One region of the Marinomonas algae genome, then DNA from elsewhere that is predicted to be linked to it. Evidence: predicted binding sites of a transcription regulator. Region 1 holds the regulator's gene; each other region holds the start of a gene.

Region 1 (2,273 bases):
TTCAACAATACGGAGCGGGAATCTTGGTCAACGAAGCCTTCTTTGATGATATCAACCAACTAAAATCACCATTTGGTTTTATATGAATAAATTGAAAGTTTACCTAGAGCTAACGCGATTCGATCGCCCTATCGGGTCTTTGCTATTGATGTGGCCAACATTATGGGCGCTATGGCTCGCCTCTGATGGTATGCCTGATTGGCACCTCGTTGTTATTTTCATTTTGGGCGTATTTAGTATGCGCTCTGCTGGCTGCGTAATTAATGATTATGCCGATAGAAAAGTAGATGGCAGCGTTGAACGTACCAAGAACCGACCATTGCCTTCGGGTCGTGTATCCGCAAAAGAAGCTCTCGCGCTTTTCGCAGCACTTTGCGCAATAAGCTTTATTTTAGTTCTTTTCACTGACGTTCGAACCATTTTATTGTCATTTGTCGGATTAGGCCTTGCTGCACTTTATCCCTTTATGAAGCGATATACTCACTTACCTCAGCTGTTCCTAGGTTTGGCTTTTTCTTGGGCAATACCAATGGCGTACAGTGCTCAAGGCGGAGACTTAAGCGACCCTATACTTTGGATGCTGTTCGTTGCCAACTGCTTCTGGACGATCGCATACGATACCTATTATGCGATGACAGACCGCGAAGATGACCTCAAAGTCGGCATCAAATCGACAGCCATCTTATTTGGGGAGCACGACCTGCTTATCATTCTTTGTCTGCAAGGTTTGACTTTATCTCTCTTAACTTGGGTTGGTTTACTGGCTGGATTAGGTTGGCCGTATTTTATTGCTCTTGTGTGTTGTGCCGGGTTATTTTATTTGCAATTTAAGCAGGCTCGGAGCCGTGCTAAAGCCGCCTGCTTCCGCTCATTTCTAGACAATAACCGCATTGGCTTTTGCCTCTTCGTTGGTCTAAATTTAAGCTATTTTCTGTAATATATGGCAAAGTTGTGACATTTTAACCAAACTGTCACATTTGACGGCTTTAATAAAACCGTTCCTGAGATGAGGGTAGATCCTGTGACCGGTAAAAAAGTATTAATTATTGATGACGAGTCTTCAATACGCGAAATGATCGCGATTGCTCTAGAAATGGCAGGCTATGAATATTTAGAAGCCGAAAATATTCAGCAAGCCCACGAAATTATCGTCGACCATCGACCAGATTTAATTCTTGTTGATTGGATGATGCCTGGCGGCAGTGGGATTGAACTCACTCGTCGCTTGAAGAAAGACAACACAACGGCTGAAATTCCAGTCATCATGTTGACGGCGAAAAGTGAAGAAGACAACAAAATACAAGGCTTAGAGGTTGGTGCGGATGACTACATCACTAAACCTTTCTCTCCTCGTGAATTGGTCGCGAGATTAAAAGCCGTATTACGCCGAGCAACACCTCAAGGCATTGATGAACCGATTGAAATTGAAGGGCTAATGCTAGACCCTATCAGTCAACGAGTCACAATAGGGGCTCGCCCTTTGGATATGGGGCCAACGGAATACAGATTGCTAAAATTCTTAATGACACACCAAGAACGCGCCTACTCTAGAGCACAACTTCTAGATCAGGTTTGGGGTGGTAATGTCTATGTAGAAGAACGCACCGTTGATGTTCATATTCGTCGTTTACGCAAAGCCATTGGCAGCTCTCACGACTCCTTGATACAAACCGTTCGAGGAACAGGCTACCGATTCTCAGCAAAAAGGTCCGCATGAAAAACATTTGGCGAAATACCATACTAAGTTGGCTGTCAGGTCTTGCAGCTTGCATTGTCATTGGCCTGATCATTGGTCAGTTATTAGGGGTATTATTGCTGTATGTTTTAGGGTCTTTGTATTGGCAGCTGTACCAGCTTTATCAATTCCATAGCTGGTTACGCTATTCCAGTAAGGCGTCGCCTCCGGAAGCCAGTGGCATTTGGGGAGACGTTTTTGACGCCGTTTACCGTTTGCAGAAAAAGCAACGTAAATCAAAACGTCGAATGCGCCAAGCATTAACGCGAATCGAAAGCTCGACGACCGCCTTAAAAGAAGGCGTGATTATGGCGGATAACCAAGGCAATTTAGAGTGGTGGAACAATTCTGCAGCTCACTTCTTTGGTCTGATGCGCCCTGTAGATCGAGGTCAGATAATCACCAACATCGTTCGCAGTCCGGAGTTTTTCCGCTATTTCTCACAGAAACGCTTTGGGGAACCACTGGTTATTAAATCCCCTGCAAAAGAAGGCGTTTATCTGGAAATACAAACAACACTGTACGATAAAAACGATCA
Region 2 (2,273 bases), on a different contig from region 1:
CTTCTAATAGATCACGGTTGTTTCCGCCTGCTAAATATTTATGCTTAGAAACGAAGCGATATAAAAACTCGCCACGCTCATCATCGCCTAAATACACGACAACATGACCATTAGAAGCAATAGTTAACTCTGCATTTTCATGTTTGAAACGACCAAGCGCAGTACGTTTTTTAGGGCGAGCTTTAGGGTCTAATGGATCAATCTCAACAATGTAACCTGCACGGTTAGGCTCGTTAGGCTCTTTTGATACATCAAAACGAGAGTCAGACATCGCCCACTTGTAACCCCAATCTTTATGGCTGATGCCATAACGCTTCATCTCTGGAGTTAATGAGAAGTTTTCGTCACTTGAAGAGAAATAGCCGTTGAAGTTTTCTTCACAGGTTAAGTAAGTTCCCCAAGGCGTTTGACCATTACCACAGTTGTTCCAAGTGCCTTTTGCAATAACACCTTTAGAATCAGATGAAGTACGCATCAATTTGTGACCACGAGCTGGACCTGTAATGTCCATTTCTGTGTCGGCAGTAATACGGCGGTTAAACTCCGAATCTTTTACTATGCTCCATTGATTATTTTTATGGGCTATTTCAACTATGCTGACACCATGAGCCGCTTTGCTTTTGCGAATATCGTCTGCTGTTGCTGGCACACCATCTGTACGATTGGCGTGAAGTGTTTTTAAATTCGTGTATTCATTATTTACACATAGAATTTGACGACCGTGATGGGCAAACAATGCCATACCATCACAATGATCTCCAAACGCAGCTTCTTGAGATGCACCAGTACCGCCAGTAGCACCATTAAAATCTGGTGTACTGGAAAACATAGGCTCTCCCCAAGACGCTAATATTTCCCACTTATAACCTTCTGGAACAGTCACAGTATCAAGCGCATTTGCTTTCACCATTTTAAAAGCAAGGCGAGATTCTTCTGACCCAGCAGCAAGCGCTTTACCTGCGGCTAATGTGGTTGATCCCATAACAAAAGCACCCGCGCCAACAGCGACACCGCCGCCCAAAAAGCCACGGCGAGAAACCATCTTATTCGATACTTCTTCAAACTCTACAACCTCTGGCGCTGGTCGTACTAATTCATCTAACTCATCAAAGCTTAAATCATGTTTTTGCACGGTTTTCATAATACTGCCCTATAATATTGTTAATAGATGACTGCCGCTCAGCAACACTGCTTTCCGCATTAGCCTCTGTAAATACTGACTGTTAAAAGAAGACTTCCCCCTGCAAAAGGAAGTTGTACATAAAACTACAGTGAAAAAATGGCATTAAAATGACAGCTAGATTGCATTATGGTTATATGAGGAAAAGGCAACATGTCGAGACTAGTTGCATATAAAATAATAATGCTTTTGAGGATATTGAAATGATCAACACTTTACGTAAATTCTCGATCAATCTACGCTTAGTCAGCTTAGTTTTTTTCTTCTCCTTAGGCTTATTACTCGTTATTTATTTAAGCTTAACCACCAACAAACAATCTCTTCTCAATGAGAAATACTCACAAACAAAGCATGTTGTTGAAACTGCCACTGGCGTGTTTGAGTATTTTTATACGCTCCAGCAATCTGGCGAGCTGAGCAAAGAGCAGGCACAACGCTTTGCTATGGAAACCATCAAAGATACTCGCTATTCAGAAGTCGAATATTTTTGGATAAATGACAATGCAGGCAACATGATAATGCATGGTGCAAACGCGTCATTGAATGGTAAGAACTTATTAAGTCTTGAAGACAAAAATGGGAAAAAAATCTTTTCTGAATTTATCAAAGTCGTAAAAGCGCAAAACGCAGGGTTCGTTGACTATTTATGGCCAAAACCTGGTAGCGAAGAACCGGTTGAAAAAATCTCCTATGTTCAAGGTTTTGAAGCTTGGGGCTGGATTATCGGTTCTGGTATTTACCTAGATGATGTTGATGCTCAATTTAATAAAGAAGCCATCAAACTCAGCATCATTAGTAGCGTGATTATTTTAGCCGCTTTATTTATCTCGTTCTTAATTATGCGCTCGATTCTGCTTCCGATAGGTCAAATACGCCTAGCAATGGAGAACATTTCACATGGTGACGGTGATTTAACCGCTCGTTTACCTGAAGCAGGCAATGACCAATTAACCAAGATTGCAGCTCACTATAATACTTTTGTAAACCGACTTTCTGGAACACTCACAAAAGCTGTCGCACTCAACCAAGAAGTTGAAAATAAAAGCCAAGAGCTAAAAACTGTTGCTTCAAAAACCAAAGCAATCACTCAAGA
Region 3 (2,273 bases), on a different contig from region 1:
TTAGAAGGCGCGTTCTCAGATGAAAGTGGCGTGTACCGCAAAGGCGACTTTATTAGTCGTGATGCGAGCCATAAGCATAAGCCTATTGTCACCAAAGACGCTGAATGTATTTGTTTAACTGTGCTCGATGCTCCGATTGAATTCACTGGTTGGCTGGCTCGACTGCTGAATCCAATTATTCGCCGATATCACCCTTATTCCGGAGCCTAACAGCGAATAGTCGTGATTTTCACAGTAAAACAGTAGCTTATGTGGCTAAACACTAACCAATAACAGGCAAGTTGACTGAATTTCTGATATAGTCCTTGTTCACTCAAATAACAAGGACTATTTATTATGGCAACTAAAAAGAAACAGCCAGCTGCTTCGGAAACTTCGGAATCCATTGAAAAGCAGATGCAGGAGTTCCTTGCTCGCGGTGGACAGATAGATAAAATCGACTCAGGTGTTAGCGGTCAATCTCAACTAACAGGCTCACGTCATATCTCTCTAGGTAACAGTAAAACAAAGGCACAATAAGCATTTTGGATTCCCTAAACTTATTGGCTTTTTCCATTTGTACGCCAACTCTATAAACGCTGTTTTAGAGAAAACTCTAAACAAACAATAGGTTGGCGCATCAAATTTATAAACCGACTTTTTATAGAACGAAAATCAACCTATGCTAACAGAATCAGATCGCGCTTTTTTTCGCCCTAAATGGCGACGAGTCACAGCCACTGTATTTTGTGCTGCTTGGTCGGTTCTTGAATGGGTTTCTAACGAGCCATTCTGGGCAGTGGTTGCTGCCGGTTTTACCCTTTATTGTCTTTGGAATTTTTTCTACGCGTACAAAGACGAATAAGACTTTTTCTAAATAAACGATTCCTGCTCTTCTCGACTGTATTTCACATACAAACTGGTCACATTTTCGACATACAATTGTCACCTAGCTGTCACATTTTCACTCTACTCTCCTATAAAACATAAAAATTCTTTTCAGAGCGGAGCAACACTGTGATACAAGTCGAGCAAATGATTGCTAACAAATCACCTCAATTTTTCGACAAAAGCCCCCTTATTACACGCCCTACGTTAAGCGTCTTAAAACGCTTATTCCACGAAAGTGAAGTAAACCAATTCCTGGAAAAAAACGACGGCTGTGTCGGCTTCGAATTTATTGATCGTGTGTTAGATCATTTCAACTTTAGTTATCACGTTAGCCAAGTAGATCGCCGCAACATTCCTGCAAGCGGGCGCACAATGATCATTGCCAATCACCCTCTTGGCGCATTGGACGGATTGGCTCTGTTAAGATTGGTTGGCGAAATTCGCCCTGATGTAAAAATCGTCGCAAATGATTTGCTCATGGGATTTGATGGATTAAGAAATCTCGTTTTGCCTGTCGACAACATCGGCGGCAAAACAGGTCGTCAACAACTCAAAGCCATTATGAGTTGTCTGCACAATGAAGAAGCCGTGATTATCTTCCCTGCTGGCGAAGTGTCGCGTATTTCTCCAAGTGGTGTAAAAGACCAGAAATGGAATCAGAACTACCTCAAACTGGCACAAAAAACCAACAGCCCGTTATTGCCTGTTCACATTGGTGGCCGTAACTCTATGTTGTTTTACACCAGCTCAATTGTCTATCGCCCTCTTTCCACCATCCAACTTGCTAATGAAATGTTCCGTCAAAAGAATCGCAGAATTCCTATGCAAGTCGGTCAAGCCATTCCGATTCAAGAATTGGCACAGCTACCGCTTAGCGATAAAGAGAAAAACAAACTGGTTAAACGCCATTTGTACCGTATCGCAAAAGGCAAAAAACCATTACTAAAAACCGAGAAAACCGTCGAACACCCTCAAAATCGACAGTTAATCAAACACGAACTGAAACAATCCGAACACCTTGGTAGCACCAAAGACAACAAACAAATCTACCTTTTTGATTACGATCCAATGTCTGTCACCATGAAAGAAATTGGCCGTTTGCGTGAAATTGCCTTCCGCAAAGTTGGTGAAGGCACTGGCGAACGCTCGGATTTGGATAAGTTCGACCAACATTACCGCCACTTAATCCTTTGGGATGAAGAAGAGCTCGAAATCGTTGGCGCTTATCGCATTGGTGAAGTGGCTCGTTACATGAAAGAAGAAAAGCCAAATAAAATTTACAGTGCCGAGCTGTTCCAGTATTCCTGCGACATGGAACCTTACTTCGAACAAGGCATAGAACTTGGTCGTAGTTTCATTCAGCCGAAATATTGGGGCAAACGCAGTTTAGATTATTTATGGTA

What was found. Region 1 encodes PhoB, which activates phosphate uptake and scavenging genes when phosphate is short. Its sites were predicted from a motif close to TGTCATANNNNTGTCANA; they were not measured.
Region 2: the regulator PhoB is predicted to act here: its motif matches at 1,279-1,296, upstream of ACMUMQ_RS13790 (PhoX family protein).
Region 3: the regulator PhoB is predicted to act here: its motif matches at 923-940, upstream of olsF (bifunctional ornithine lipid synthase OlsF).

What each region holds. Positions count from the first base shown of each region.
Region 1 is NZ_JBLIXK010000008.1:27,113-29,385, reverse strand. Features, by position in the region: gene ACMUMQ_RS11500 (chorismate--pyruvate lyase family protein) at 1-86, shown strand, start outside; gene ubiA (4-hydroxybenzoate octaprenyltransferase) at 83-937, shown strand; gene phoB (phosphate regulon transcriptional regulator PhoB) at 1,022-1,717, shown strand; gene phoR (phosphate regulon sensor histidine kinase PhoR) at 1,714-2,273, shown strand, end outside.
Region 2 is NZ_JBLIXK010000012.1:10,982-13,254, reverse strand. Features, by position in the region: gene ACMUMQ_RS13790 (PhoX family protein) at 1-1,141, opposite strand, end outside; gene ACMUMQ_RS13785 (methyl-accepting chemotaxis protein) at 1,384-2,273, shown strand, end outside.
Region 3 is NZ_JBLIXK010000005.1:60,350-62,622, reverse strand. Features, by position in the region: gene ACMUMQ_RS09095 (ChrR family anti-sigma-E factor) at 1-210, shown strand, start outside; gene ACMUMQ_RS09090 (PFL_1563 family small protein) at 337-519, shown strand; gene ACMUMQ_RS09085 (hypothetical protein) at 662-844, shown strand; gene olsF (bifunctional ornithine lipid synthase OlsF) at 997-2,273, shown strand, end outside.